DNA from 2 places in the Streptomyces sp. NPDC057010 genome. Region 1 is predicted to be linked to the other one. Evidence: riboswitches for the same ligand, from Rfam matches in the RefSeq annotation. Region 1 holds a riboswitch; the other holds the start of a gene.
What was found. Region 1 has a riboswitch for cyclic di-AMP ahead of ACFTXQ_RS05600 (M23 family metallopeptidase). Riboswitches for the same ligand answer to the same signal wherever they lie in the genome.
Positions count from the first base shown of each region.

Region 1 (6,990 bases):
TCTTGGTGTTGGCGGGCAGCACCTCGGCGGCGAACCGGCGGATGCCGCGTTCCCGGGCCACCGCGCCGATGTGTTCGAGGAGCGCGGAGGCGACCCCGCGGCCCTGGTGGGCGTCCTGGACGAGGAAGGCGACCTCGGCCTCGTCGGCGGGGGCGGTGGCGGGCCGGCCGTCGGGGCCGATGCGGTCGTAGCGGACGGTGCCGATGAACTCCCCGCCGATGGTCGCGGCGAGGCCGACCCGGTCCACGTAGTCGTGGTGCGTGAAGCGGTGCACGTCGCGGTCGGAGAGCCGGGGGTACGGGGCGAAGAAGCGGTAGTACTTCGACTCGTCGGAGACCTGCTCGTAGAAGCTGACCAGCCGGCCGGCGTCCGCGGTGGTGATGGGCCTGATCCGGGCGGTGCCGCCGTCGCGCAGGACGACGTCCGCTTCCCAGTGGGCCGGGTACGAGGGGTCCGACTCGGTGGTCATGCGGTGATCTTAAGGCCATGACTGGCTGAATAGCTCCTGCGCGGCGCATGAGGCAAGCTGGGGCAAATCAGTGCAAGCTGGGGAAGGTCGAACGGCGGAGGATCCAGGCCGAAGGTCGGTCGGAGCATTCCGGGCGTCGTGAGAGACTGGTCTAGACAACCGTAAGAACCTGAAGGGCATCACCATGGCAGAGCGCCGCGTCAACGTCGGCTGGGCCGAGGGCCTGCACGCTCGTCCCGCCTCGATCTTCGTCCGTGCGACGACCGCTTCCGGCGTCCCGGTGACCATCGCGAAGGCCGGCGGCGACCCCGTCAACGCCGCCTCCATGCTGGCGGTTCTGGGCCTGGGCGCCCAGGGTGGCGAGGAGATCGTCCTCGCGTCCGAGGCCGACGGCGCGGAGGCCGCGCTGGACCGTCTCGCGAAGCTGGTCGAGGAGGGTCTCGAGGAGCTCCCCGAGACCGTCTGACCCTTCGCGGCGAAGCCGTGGCCCCGGAGTTCCGGGGCCACGGCTTCGCTGTTTCCGCGACGCAATATCCGGCCCGATGAAAAAAGGGCAGCACGGGAATTCCGGTCCGCGAAATCCGGCCCCGCAGGAATACGGCACGGGCGGGGGCTAATTCACGCCGAGTACCGATCCTTTGTATACGGCCCGTGTTAATGCCGGACGCTCGACATGTTTACGGCAGGTTGCGAAGTGCTCACCGCGGGCCGGATCCGGCTCCGGGGCCGGTGCGCTTCGGCCGCCCGGCCGGCGTGGACCGCGGTCAGCGTCCGGGCCCGCTCGGCGTCGCCGCGCGCCACCGCATCCACGATCGCGCCGTGCTCCGCCCAGGACTCCACGGGCCGCACCGGCGCCTCCACCACGTACATCCACGCCACCTTGTGCCGCATCTGCGTGAGCAGCGCGATCAGCCCCGGGCTGCCGGAGGCCTGCGCGAGGGTCTCGTGGAACCAGCCCCCCAGGGAGCGCAGGTCCTCGCCCTGGCCCCTCCTGGCCCGCTCCTGGCCCAGCCTGACCAGTCCGCGCAACACCTTCAGGTGGGCCTCGGTGCGCCGCCGGGCCGCCCTGGCCGCGGCGAGGGGCTCCAGCAGCATCCGCAGCTCCAGCAGGTCGGCGGCCTCCTGCTCGGTCGGCTCGGCCACGCAGGCGCCCGCATGGCGCCGCGTGGTCACGAACCCCTCGGACTCCAGGGTGCGCAGCGCCTCGCGGACGGGGACGCGCGAGACCCCGTACCGCCGGGCCAGGACCTCCTCGGTGAGTCTGCCGCCCGGCTCGAAGACCCCGGAGACGATGTCGTCGCGAATTGCCGTGCATACCGCGTGCGCAGGAATACGCAAGACCGAACCTCCGCCTATTTCCGACTCGCACAGTCATTGGACACGCATGCGCGTGCTGCGACTCTATTGCAACACACGATAATTTCCGAGAGCGGTCGAAAATACGAAACATTTGCACGCGGACAACGCGAAGGCCCCGGCTTGGTGAGCCGGGGCCTTCGGACCGTCCGTGGAGCGGTGGCGCCTTCGGGTCAGAGGCTGACGCCGTGCGAGCGCAGGTACGCGAGCGGGTCGATGTCCGAGCCGTACTGGGAGCCGGTGCGGGCCTCGAAGTGCAGGTGCGGGCCGCTGGAGTTGCCGGTGGAACCCGACAGGCCGATCTGCTGGCCCGGGGTCACCTGCTGGCCGACGGAGACGCTCAGCGAGGACATGTGCCCGTACTGCGTGTAGGTGCCGTCGTTGTGCTTGATGACGACGTTGTTGCCGTACGCGCCACCCCAGCCGGCCTCGACGACGGTACCGGCGCCCACCGCGTGGACGGAGGTGCCGGAGGCGGCGTGGAAGTCGATGCCGGTGTGGCTGCCGGAGGACCACATGCCGCCGCCCGCGTGGTACTGCGTGCTGACGTACGAGCCGTCGACCGGGGCGACGAAGGTGTTGAGGCGCTTGCGCTCCTCCTCGCGGGCGGCGCGCTCGGCGGCCTCGCGCTCGGCCTTCGCCTTGGCCTCGGCGAGGCGCTTGGCCTCGGCGGCCCGCTGCTTGGCGTCGGCCTCGGCCTGCGCCTGGGCGGCGGCGTGCTCGGCGGCGCGCTGCTGGGAGGCGGCCTGGTCCTGGAGGTCGCCCGCGAGGTCCTCGGCGACGACGACGGCACCGAGCCCGTTGTCCTGGGCGGAGTTGTTGTCGCCGCTGTCCGCGGCGAAGGCCGGACCGGCCAGGGAGCCGACGACGCCCGTGGTGGCGAGGGCGGCTATGCCGGCGTAACCGGCGGTCTTGCGGCTCAGACGGCTGGAACCACGGTGCTTACCGGAGCCGGCGGGACGACTGCCAAACGCCATGAAGGGGCTGATCCTTTCCTTCCTTCTCGCCTACCGGGTTAGCTGACGGGTTCGGAGCAGGAAGGTCTCCTACGGGCCTCCTCTTGCGAGGCGGTCCGATTCACCCCAGGGACTGATGTGGGTCCCCGGCTCCCCAGGCTCGCGCCTGACGGGGACTCGGCGATCGCTGCCCGGTGCCGCGGGTGCGGCGGGTACAACTGACGGACAGCAGGGCCGACGCTAGGCGGATCATCAGTCAATCGCCAAACAGACGCGCCCTTTTGTTGCGTACGCCACACCGCATACGAGCAACCACACCATGAAACGGACAAAAGGGGTTCCGGCGGCCGAGCCGCCGGAACCCCTCACACCGATCGCCAATTGGCCATCGGCCGAACGTCAGTTGGTGACGACGCTCACGTCACCGATCCCCAGCGCCCGCACCGGTGCCTCGATCTGAGAGGCGTCGCCCACGAGGACCGTGACCAGCCGGTCCGCCGGGAAGGCGGCCACGACGGCCGAAGTGGCCTCCACCGTCCCGGTGGCGGCGAGCTGCGCGTACAACTGCGCCTGGTAGTCGTCGGGCAGCTCCTGCTCGACCTGGTCGGCCAGGGTGCCGGCCACCGAGGCCGCCGTCTCGAACTTCAACGGGGCCACGCCCACCAGGTTCTGTACCGCCACGTCCCGTTCGGCGTCGGTCAGGCCGCCCTCCGCGAGGGTGCGCAGCACCTTCCAGAGGTCGTCGAGCGCCGGGCCGGTGTTCGGGGTGTCCACCGAGCCGCTGATGGCGAGCATCGAGGCGCCCTTGCCGTCGGCGGTCGAGCGCAGGACCTGCCCGAAGGCGCGCACGCCGTAGGTGTAGCCCTTCTCCTCGCGCAGCACCTTGTCCAGGCGGGAGGTGAGGGTGCCGCCCAGGCAGTAGGTGCCGAGCACCTGGGCAGCCCAGACCCGGTCGTGCCGGTCGGCCCCGATCCGGCCGATCAGCAGCTGGGTCTGGACCGCGCCGGGGCGGTCCACGATGACCACGCGGCCGGTGTCGTCGGCGGTCACCGGCGGCACCGGCAGGGCCTCGGCGGAGTTGCCCGTCCAGGTGCCCAGGGTGTCCGCCAGTACGGCGTCCAGGTCGATGCCGGTCAGGTCGCCGACGACCACCGCGGTGGCGGTCGCGGGGCGTACGTGGGCCTCGTAGAAGGCGCGCACGGCGGCGGAGTCGATCCGGGAGACCGTCTCCTCGGTGCCCTGGCGCGGGCGGGACATCCGCAGGGAGGCCGGGAAGAGCTCCTTGGAGAGCTGCTTGGCCGCGCGGCGCTGCGGGCTCGCCAGCTCGTGCGGGATCTCGTCGAGCCGGTTGCGCACCAGCCGGTCCACCTCGGCGTCGGCGAAGGCGGGGGCGCGCAGCGCCTCGGCGAGCAGGCCCAGCGCCTTGTGCAGACGGGAGGCGGGGACCTCCAGGGAGACCCGGATGCCCGGGTGGTCGGCGTGCGCGTCGAGGGTGGCTCCGCAGCGCTCCAGCTCGGCCGCGAACTCCTCGGCGGAGTGCTTGTCGGTGCCCTCGGACAGGGCGCGCGCCATGATCGTGGCGACGCCGTCCAGGCCCGCGGGCTCCGCGTCGAGCGGGGCGGCGAGGTTGACCTCGACGGCGATGACCTGCTGGCCGGGGCGGTGGCAGCGCAGCAGGGTCAGGCCGTTGGGCAGGACCCCGCGGTCGGGGGCCGGGAAGGCCCACGGCTGCGGCTCGCCGGCCTGCGGCCGCGGGTGGAAGGTCATCGTGACGGCTGCGGTGTCGCTCACTGCTCCGCCCCTTCGGTCTCGTCTTCGTTCTCGGAGGTGTTGTCGTCGGCCGCGATCGGCTCGTACACGAGCACCGCCCGGTTGTCCGGGCGCAGCCGGGCCGCGGCCACGGCCTGCACCTCCTCGGCGGTGATGTCGAGGACGCGCTGGACTGCCGTCAGGGCCAGCTGCGGGTCGCCGAACAGGACCGCGAAGCGGCACAGTTCGTCGGCGCGGCCCGCGACCGTGCTCAGCCGGTCCAGCCACTCCCGCTCCAGCTGTGCCTGCGCGCGCTCCATCTCCTCGGCGGTGGGGCCCTCGGCGGCGAACCGCGCGAGCTCCTCGTCCACGGCCGCCTCGATGTCGGGGATCTCCACCCCGCCCGAGGTCTTCACGTCCAGCCAGCCCAGCGAGGGGGCCCCGGCCAGGCGCAGCATGCCGAAGCCGGCCGCGACGGCCGTCTGGTCGCGGCGCACCAGGCGGTTGTGGAGCCGCGAGGAATCTCCGCCGCCCAGGACGGTCAGCGCCACGTCCGCCGCGTCGCACTCGCGGGTCCCGTCGTGCGGGAGCCGGTAGGCGGCCATCAGCGCACGCGCCGGGACCTCCTCGACGATCTCCTCGCGCAGCTCCGCCCCGATGATCTCGGGGAGCGTGCCGTCGCGGGGCGGCTGCTTGCCGTCGTGCGACGGGATGGTGCCGAAGTACTTCTCGACCCAGGCGAGGGTCTTCTCCGGGTCGATGTCGCCGACCACGGACAGCACCGCGTTGTTCGGCGCGTAGTACGTACGGAAGAAGGCGCGCGCGTCCTCCAGCGAGGCCGCGTCCAGATCGGCCATGGAGCCGATCGGGGTGTGGTGGTACGGGTGCCCCTCGGGGTACGCCAGCGCGGTCAGCTTCTCGAACGCCGTGCCGTAGGGGACGTTGTCGTACCGCTGGCGGCGCTCGTTCTTGACGACGTCGCGCTGGTTCTCCATGGACTCGTCGTCCAGGGCGGCCAGGAGCGAGCCCATGCGGTCAGCCTCCAGCCAGAGCGCGAGCTCCAGCTGGTGGGTCGGCATCGTCTCGAAGTAGTTGGTGCGCTCGAAGCTGGTCGTGCCGTTGAGGGAGCCGCCGGCGCCCTGGACCAGTTCGAAGTGCCCGTTTCCGGGCACGCTCGCCGAGCCCTGGAACATGAGGTGCTCGAAAAGGTGAGCCAGGCCGGTACGGCCCTTGACTTCGTGGCGCGAGCCGACGTCGTACCAGAGGCAGACCGCGGCGACCGGGGTCAGGTGGTCCTCGGAAAGCACCACGCGCAGGCCGTTGGCCAGCCGGTGCTCGGTCGCTGTCAGGCCGCCGGAGCCGGCCTGGGCGGTGGCCGTGTGACCCATGGGCATGTGGTCCCTTCGATCGCGATGCAGAGATTTCTGTCAGACCTGCCACTGTATGCAAGCGCGTCGGTTGCCGGATAAGTTCCCGGGTCACGCCCCCAGCTCCGTCTGGGGGGACCCCCGGGGTCGGAGTCGGCGTTGTCGGTGCCTCGGGCCACAATGGTCCGCGTCAGACCCCCCAGCACACCCATTCTTGGTTAAGGAGCCGCGCAGCGATGGCCCGCCGCAGCACGAAGACCCCGCCGCCGGAGGATTTCGAGGAGAAGATCCTCGACATCGACGTCGTCGACGAAATGCAGGGCTCCTTCCTCGAGTACGCGTACTCGGTGATCTACTCCCGCGCCCTGCCCGACGCCCGCGACGGGATGAAGCCGGTGCACCGGCGCATCGTCTACCAGATGAACGAGATGGGTCTGCGCCCCGACCGCGGCTACGTCAAGTGCGCGCGCGTCGTCGGCGAGGTCATGGGCAAGCTCCACCCGCACGGAGACCAGTCGATCTACGACGCGCTCGTGCGCATGGCCCAGCCCTTCTCGATGCGGCTGCCCCTGGTCGACGGCCACGGCAACTTCGGCTCGCTCGGCAACGACGACCCGCCGGCCGCGATGCGTTACACCGAGTGCAAGATGGCCGACGCCACGTCGCTGATGACGGAGTCGATCGACGAGGACACCGTCGACTTCGCCGCCAACTACGACGGCCAGGAGCGCGAGCCCATCGCGCTGCCCGCCGCCTACCCGAACCTGCTGGTCAACGGCACCTCCGGGATCGCGGTCGGCATGGCCACCAACATGCCCCCGCACAACCTCGGCGAGGTCATCGCGGCCGCCCGCCACCTGATCCGCTACCCGCAGGCGGACCTGGAGGCGCTGATGCGCTTCGTGCCGGGTCCGGACCTGCCCACGGGCGGCCGCATCGTCGGCCTCTCGGGGATCAAGGACGCCTACGAGACCGGCCGCGGCACCTTCAAGATCCGCGCGACGGTGGCCGTGGAGAACGTGACGGCGCGCCGCAAGGGCCTGGTCGTCACCGAACTGCCCTTCACGGTCGGCCCCGAGAAGGTCATCGCGAA
Region 1 covers NZ_JBHUSC010000003.1:308,748-315,737, forward strand. The annotation lists gene ACFTXQ_RS05585 (GNAT family N-acetyltransferase) at 1-469, opposite strand, end outside; gene ACFTXQ_RS05590 (HPr family phosphocarrier protein) at 654-935, shown strand; gene ACFTXQ_RS05595 (GntR family transcriptional regulator) at 1,124-1,807, opposite strand; gene ACFTXQ_RS05600 (M23 family metallopeptidase) at 1,999-2,802, opposite strand; cyclic di-AMP (ydaO/yuaA leader) riboswitch at 2,815-2,974, opposite strand; gene ACFTXQ_RS05605 (M16 family metallopeptidase) at 3,181-4,548, opposite strand; gene ACFTXQ_RS05610 (M16 family metallopeptidase) at 4,569-5,918, opposite strand; gene ACFTXQ_RS05615 (DNA topoisomerase (ATP-hydrolyzing) subunit A) at 6,134-6,990, shown strand, end outside.

Region 2 (6,990 bases), on a different contig from region 1:
GCGGCCCGAGGGGTTGTGCCAGTGCGGCGACGGGCGGTTCAGGAACCATTCGCCGAAGCCGAGGGGTCGGCCGCCCGGGCCGTGGCCCCTGCCGGCGGCGGGTACGGAGTCGTAGAAGATCCGGTCGGGGTGGGCGCCGAGCTCCTCCAGGAGGTGGGCGGTCTCCTCGATGAACTGCGGCGGCCCGCTGAGGTAGACGTCCTGGGCGGGCCACAGGCCCCGGTTGCTGAGCGCGGTGGCGAGCCGGTCGGTGGCCTGGTTGCGGTGCTGCCCGGGTGCGGGCGTGATGTAGGTGACGCCGAGCCAGCCGAGGGCGGCGGCGTACTCGTCGATGAGCGGGCGGTCGTAGAGGTAGGCGGCGTCCCGCGCGACCACGAAGAGCCGTACGTCCTGATCAGGGGGGTGGTCCGCGAGGTCCTCCAGCATGGCGCGGATCGGCGCCCAGCCGGTGCCCGCGGCGATGAGGCTGGCCGGCCGGTCCGTGCGGCGGAAGGTCAGCTGCCCGCCGGCGGCGCCGAGCCGCAGCAGGTCGCCCGGCCGGCTCTCGTCGACCAGGGCGGTGCTGAGCCGCCCCCGCTCGATCCGGCTGACGTGCAGGTCGATCGTGCCGTCGGGGCGCGGGGCGTTGCCGATCGAGTACGTGCGCCAGGTCGTCGGGACCCGGGCGCTGCTCACGCTCGTGTACTGGCCGGGGAGGTAGGGGAAGGGGGCGTGCGGTCTGAGGGTCAGGACGCCGATGTCCTGCCCGTACTGGAGGTGGCGGACCACCTCCGCGTCCCACCACGGCGGGTCCTCGCCGGTGGCGGCGCCGGCCATCATCGCGTCGGCGATCACCTGGTACGCCTCGGTCCAGGCCTTCTCCACCTGCGGGGTCCAGGCCTCGCCGGAGGTTTCGGCGAGGGCGGCGATCAGGCTGGTGCCCACGGCGGCGTAGTGCTCGGGGCCCGCCAGGAACTTGCGGTGGTCGCGCCCGAGGTCGCGTAGGTAGGGGACGAGGGTCTCGTTCTCCAGGTGGGCGATCACGTGTGTGAGCGCGGCGAAGAGCCGGTCGCGCTGACGCTCCATGTCCTCGGGGGAGGCCGGGAAGAGTTCACGGACTCCGGGGTTGTGCCAGAAGAGGTGGGAGTAGAAGTACTTGACCGCGTGTTCGGCCCGTCTCTCCACCACCGCGAAGCTGCTTTTCAAGATCCTCACATCCACAAAACCGAAAGTAGGAATGTCGGACAAGGTGAGGTCAAGCGATGGCGGATCTACGGACAGCCGCGACGAACGACCCATATGGGATGGGGGTCGTATGCCGGGATACGGTCATCCGGTGCACGAGCAGACTCCCGCATCCCCCGCCGACTCCCCTTCGCCCCAGGGTCCGACCCTCTTCGACTGGGAGTTCGCGACCGACCCCTACCCGGCCTACGCATGGCTGCGCGAGCACTCCCCGGTGCACCGCACCAAGCTCCCCAGCGGGGTCGAGGCCTGGCTGGTGACCCGGTACGCCGACGCCCGCCAGGCCCTCGCCGACCAGCGGCTCAGCAAGAATCCGGCGCACCACGCGGAGCCCGCCCACGCCAAGGGCAAGACGGGCATTCCGGGCGAGCGCAAGGCGGAGCTGATGACGCACCTGCTGAACATCGACCCGCCGGACCACACCCGGCTGCGGCGCCTGGTGTCGAAGGCGTTCACCCCGCGCAGGGTCGCCGAGTTCACCCCGCGGGTGCAGGCGCTCACCGACCACCTCATCGGGCAGTTCCAGGAGAAGGGGGAGGCGGACCTCATCCACGAGTTCGCCTTCCCGCTCCCCATCTACGCCATCTGCGAGATGCTCGGCGTACCGCGCGAGGACCAGGACGACTTCCGCGACTGGGCCGGGATGATGATCCGGCACGGCGGCGGTCCGCGCGGCGGAGTGGCCCGCTCGGTCAAGCAGATGCGCACCTACCTCGGCGAGCTCATCCACCGCAAAAGGGATGATCTGGGCGACGACCTGATCTCCGACCTGATCCGGGCGAGCGACCACGGAGACCACCTGACGGAGGGTGAGGCCACCGCCATGGCCTTCATCCTGCTCTTCGCCGGCTTCGAAACCACGGTCAATTTGATCGGTAATGGGCTGCATGCCCTGTTCATGAACCCGGATCAGCGCGAGCGCCTCCAGCTCTCGCTCGCCGCCGGTCAGAGCGCGCTGCTGGAGACCGGGATCGAGGAGCTGCTGCGCTACGACGGCCCCGTGGAGCTGGCCACCTGGCGGTTCGCCACCGAGCCGCTGACCCTCGGCGGGCAGCCGATCGCGGCCGGGGACCCGGTCCTGGTCGTCCTCGCGGCAGCCGACCGCGACCCGGCCCGGTTCGCCGATCCGGACACCCTCGACCTCGGGCGCACCGACAACCAGCACCTCGGATACGGGCACGGGATCCACTACTGCCTGGGCGCTCCGCTCGCACGACTTGAAGGACAGACGGCGCTTGCGACTTTGCTCACGCGTCTGCCGGATCTGGAACTCGCCGTTCCGCCGGAAGACCTGCGCTGGCGCGGCGGACTGATCATGCGTGGCCTGCGCACTCTCCCTGTGCGCTTCACACCCCGAAACATCTGAGCGCCGCCTGACCGGAAGTCAGTTCCCTGCCGAACTTGTGACATGCGTTCGAAGGCCGCTAGGTTCTGCCGTTACCCCGCCGTTATGCGAAAGGTGCAGCCTCATGCTTCCCGGGAACGGCCGCCACAGACGCCCCCGCCAGATCCCCGCGATCGTCGTCACCGCCGGAGTCACCGGCTCCGCGCTGGCCCTGCCGCTGCTCGCCGCCACAAGCGCGAGCGCGGCGGACACCTCGACGTGGGACAAGGTCGCCGAATGCGAGAGCGGCGGCACGTGGACCGCCAACTCCGGCAGCGGATCGTACGGCGGACTCCAGTTCACGCAGGAGGAGTGGCAGGCCGCCGGCGGGCTCGACTTCGCCAAGCGCGCCGACCTCGCGAGCCGGTCGCAGCAGATAGCCGTCGCCGAGCGCGTACTCGCTTCGCAGGGAACGCAGGCGTGGTCGCTGTGCGCGGCATCGGCCGGGCTGGACCAGCAGAGCCCCGCGGCCGCGGTGGACCCCGGCCTGCCGGGCGGCTCCCACTCCGTCACCCCCTCGCCCTCCCGTCCCGACGACGGCGTGCCCGTCACCGGACACGGCAAGCCGTCCACGGACTACGGGCAGCCGACCCCGGGCCCGTCCGAGAGCCCCTCCTTCGTGGTTCCCGACGGCCCCCTCGGCCCCTCGCTCGGACTGCCCGTCATGCCGTCGCCGGACGACCTCACCACGGACCCGACGCTTCCGGTGACCCCCGCGGACCCGACCGCCCCGACCACCCCGACCGTCCCCACCGTCCCGCCCGTCACCCCCGCCGACCCGACGGCCCCGGTGACCACGGATCCGGTGGACCCCACCGCCCCGCCGCTCACCCCGGCCGACCCGACGGCGCCCGCGACGCCCGGCGTCACGCCCGGCCCGACGGCCCCCGGCGCCTCCGCCGAACCCACCTCCCCCGCCGCCCCGTCGGCCACCCCGGCCGAGGGCACGGGCAAGCACCGCGGAGCACCCGCCGCCGAGGCGCCGGCCGTCTCTGATGCCCCGTCGGAGCCCAAGTACACGGTGCAGGAGGGCGACAGCCTCGCCGCCATCGCGGATGCCAAGGGGGTCAAGGGCGGCTGGAGCGCGCTGTACCAGGCCAACGAGCAGGTCATCGGCCAGGACGCCAACCTGATCAAGCCCGGCCAGAACCTGGATCTAACCGCAAAATAAGGGCACTTCGGGCATCCGGAAAGACTTGATTGTCCGTTTTCTGTAAGTGAGACATGTGTCTCTTCCGGTCAACTGGCGTGTCACCCCTCGGGGATTCTGCAAACCCTGTCCTCACCTGCGCAAACGTGCGTAAGTGGAACGCAAGTAGGGGCCGTTTCCCCCCGATGTCGCTTGTTGAACATCGGGGGGAGGCCTGTCTACCTTCTGAATCGCCCGCCACCGCGGGCTCCTTCGACCGCATCGCCGAATCCTGCCGGCGGACGGGGGGAACAGTCGTCGCGTCAAGCGCCGAAGGCAGGAGCGGGGGAACCAAGGTAGGCGCCGGGAGCGGCCGTTGAGAGACGGTCACGCCACCGGCTAGGGGTTAAGCCGTGCGCTAGGTCGCACGACCGGGCAACTCATCCGCCCGAACCCGACAGCTCACCTCGTAGGCGTCGGTGAGGAGAAACCTCATGCTGCTTTCCGGCAAGGGCAAGCACCGCCGCGCCTCCAAGGCGACCCGCATCGTCACGCTCGCCGGTGTCGCCGGTGTGGCCGTCGCCGCGCCCCTGATGGCCGCGAGCTCCGCCTCGGCCGCCACGGCGGGCGAGTGGGACCGCGTCGCGCAGTGCGAGTCCGGTGGCAACTGGGCCATCAACACCGGCAACGGCTACTACGGCGGCCTGCAGTTCTCGGCCTCGACGTGGGCCGCGTACGGCGGCAAGGCGTACGCCCCGCAGGCCAACCAGGCTTCCAAGTCCCAGCAGATAGCCATCGCCGAGAAGGTCCTCAAGGGCCAGGGCAAGGGTGCCTGGCCGTCCTGCGGCGTCGGCCTGTCCAACTCCTCGTACGGCGGCGGCGCTCCCGAGGCCCCCTCCAAGCCGAAGACCGAGCCGAAGAAGACGGAGCAGAAGGCCGCTCCGAAGAAGACCGAGCAGAAGGCCGCGCCGAAGAAGGAGACCCAGCGCTCCGAGGCCGCCCCGACCACCCGCTCCGAGCGCGCCGAGGCCCCCAAGACCGGCAACGGCTCCTACGAGGTCAAGCCCGGCGACACCCTGGGCGCCATCGCCGACGCCAACGGCGTCAAGGGCGGCTGGGAGAAGCTCTTCGAGCTGAACAAGGACATCGTCTCCGACGCCGACCTGATCTTCCCCGGTCAGAAGCTGAAGCTCAGCTGAACACTGCGGCAATAGCCGCGCTCCCCACCGCCCGGCGCGTCTCCCCCCACGCGCCGGGCGGCGGCGTTTTGCCCGGTGGATACCCGACGATCAAGAGTCGTATGTCCTGGAAGCAAGGTATTCGGCCCCTTTTTCGTCCCAGGACGCGGGCGGTCGGCTGGCCGAGTGCCCGGAGCCGGTTAGGCTCTAGTCGGCGAGGCCATCCCACGGCCTGACGCCACCGCACACCCAGCGTCACATCCCAGAAGGAGATGCTCGTGCCGTCCATCGACGTCGTCGTAGCCCGGGAAATCCTGGACTCCCGAGGCAACCCCACGGTCGAGGTCGAGGTGGGCCTCGACGATGGCAGCACCGGCCGTGCTGCAGTTCCGTCCGGCGCCTCCACCGGTGCATTCGAGGCCATCGAGCTCCGTGACGGTGACCCCAACCGTTACATGGGCAAGGGTGTCGAGAAGGCCGTCCTCGCCGTCATCGAGCAGATCGGGCCGGAGCTCGTCGGCTACGACGCCACCGAGCAGCGCCTGATCGACCAGGCCATGTTCGACCTGGACGCCACCGACAACAAGGGCTCGCTCGGCGCCAACGCCATCCTCGGCGTCTCCCTCGCCGTCGCGCACGCCGCGTCCGAGGCCTCCGACCTCCCCCTCTTCCGCTACCTCGGCGGCCCGAACGCGCACCTGCTGCCCGTTCCGATGATGAACATCCTCAACGGTGGGTCGCACGCCGACTCCAACGTCGACATCCAGGAGTTCATGATCGCCCCGATCGGCGCGGAGTCCTTCTCCGAGGCGCTGCGCTGGGGTGCCGAGGTCTACCACACCCTCAAGAAGGTCCTGCACACCAAGGGCCTCTCCACCGGCCTGGGCGACGAGGGCGGCTTCGCCCCGAACCTGGAGTCCAACCGCGCCGCGCTCGACCTCATCGTCGAGGCCATCAAGCAGGCCGGCTACACCCCGGGCAAGGACATCGCGCTCGCGCTCGACGTCGCCGCGTCCGAGTTCTACAAGGACGGCAAGTACGAGTTCGAGGGCCAGTCCCGCTCGGCCGCCGAGATGACCGACTACTACGCCGAGCTCGTCGAGGCGTACCCGCTGGTCTCCATCGAGGACCCGCTGTTCGAGGACGACTGGGCCGGCTGGAAGACCGTCACCGACAAGCTGGGCTCCAAGGTCCAGATCGTCGGCGACGACCTCTTCGTCACCAACCCGGAGCGCCTGGCCCGCGGCATCGAGGAGGGCTCCGCGAACGCCCTGCTCGTGAAGGTGAACCAGATCGGTTCGCTGACCGAGACCCTCGACGCCGTCGAGATGGCCCAGCGCAACGGCTTCAAGTGCATGATGTCGCACCGTTCCGGTGAGACCGAGGACGTCACCATCGCCGACCTCGCCGTCGCCGTGAACTGCGGTCAGATCAAGACCGGCGCCCCGGCCCGCTCGGACCGCGTCGCCAAGTACAACCAGCTGCTGCGCATCGAGGAGATCCTCGACGACGCCGCCGTGTACGCGGGCCGCAGCGCCTTCCCGCGCTTCAAGGGCTGAGCCTTCGCCTAGCCTCCCTGCGTCCCCGCACTCGGTCCCGTACCGTGTGCGGGGACGTAGTGCGTAGTGCGTACAACAGGGGAGGCGGGATCAATGGCCGGGAACCGGGATCGGTTCTCCACCTTCTCGACCGCGACCAGGCTCAAGCAGCTCGGTGAGCGGACCGCCGCCCACGTCTACCGCTCGCAGTCGCGCCGCCAGGTCCGCCGCAGCCGGCTCACCGGCCGCGCCGCGCTCCTGGTGCTCGTGCTCTGTACGCTGGTCGTCGCCCTCGCGTATCCGATGCGCCAGTACGTGTCCCAGCGCTCGGAGATCGCGGAGCAGCAGCGGGCGGCCGCGGCCGCGCGGGACCGCCTTGAGCGGCTGCGCGACGAGAAGGCCCGCTGGCAGGACAACGCCTACGCCGAGCAGCAGGCGCGCAAACACCTGCACTTCCTCCGCCCGGGGGAGACCGGCTACATCATGACCGACCCCGGCGCGCAGGGCCCCGAGCGGCACCGGACCGGCCAGGCCGGC
Region 2 covers NZ_JBHUSC010000048.1:26,962-33,951, reverse strand. The annotation lists gene ACFTXQ_RS29260 (globin domain-containing protein) at 1-1,194, opposite strand, end outside; gene ACFTXQ_RS29255 (cytochrome P450) at 1,316-2,590, shown strand; gene ACFTXQ_RS29250 (transglycosylase family protein) at 2,694-3,779, shown strand; cyclic di-AMP (ydaO/yuaA leader) riboswitch at 4,056-4,228, shown strand; gene ACFTXQ_RS29245 (transglycosylase family protein) at 4,232-4,936, shown strand; gene eno (phosphopyruvate hydratase) at 5,188-6,474, shown strand; gene ACFTXQ_RS29235 (septum formation initiator family protein) at 6,568-6,990, shown strand, end outside.
Region 2: linked by a shared signal. The riboswitch ahead of ACFTXQ_RS29245 (transglycosylase family protein) and the one ahead of ACFTXQ_RS05600 (M23 family metallopeptidase) in region 1 are both predicted to bind cyclic di-AMP.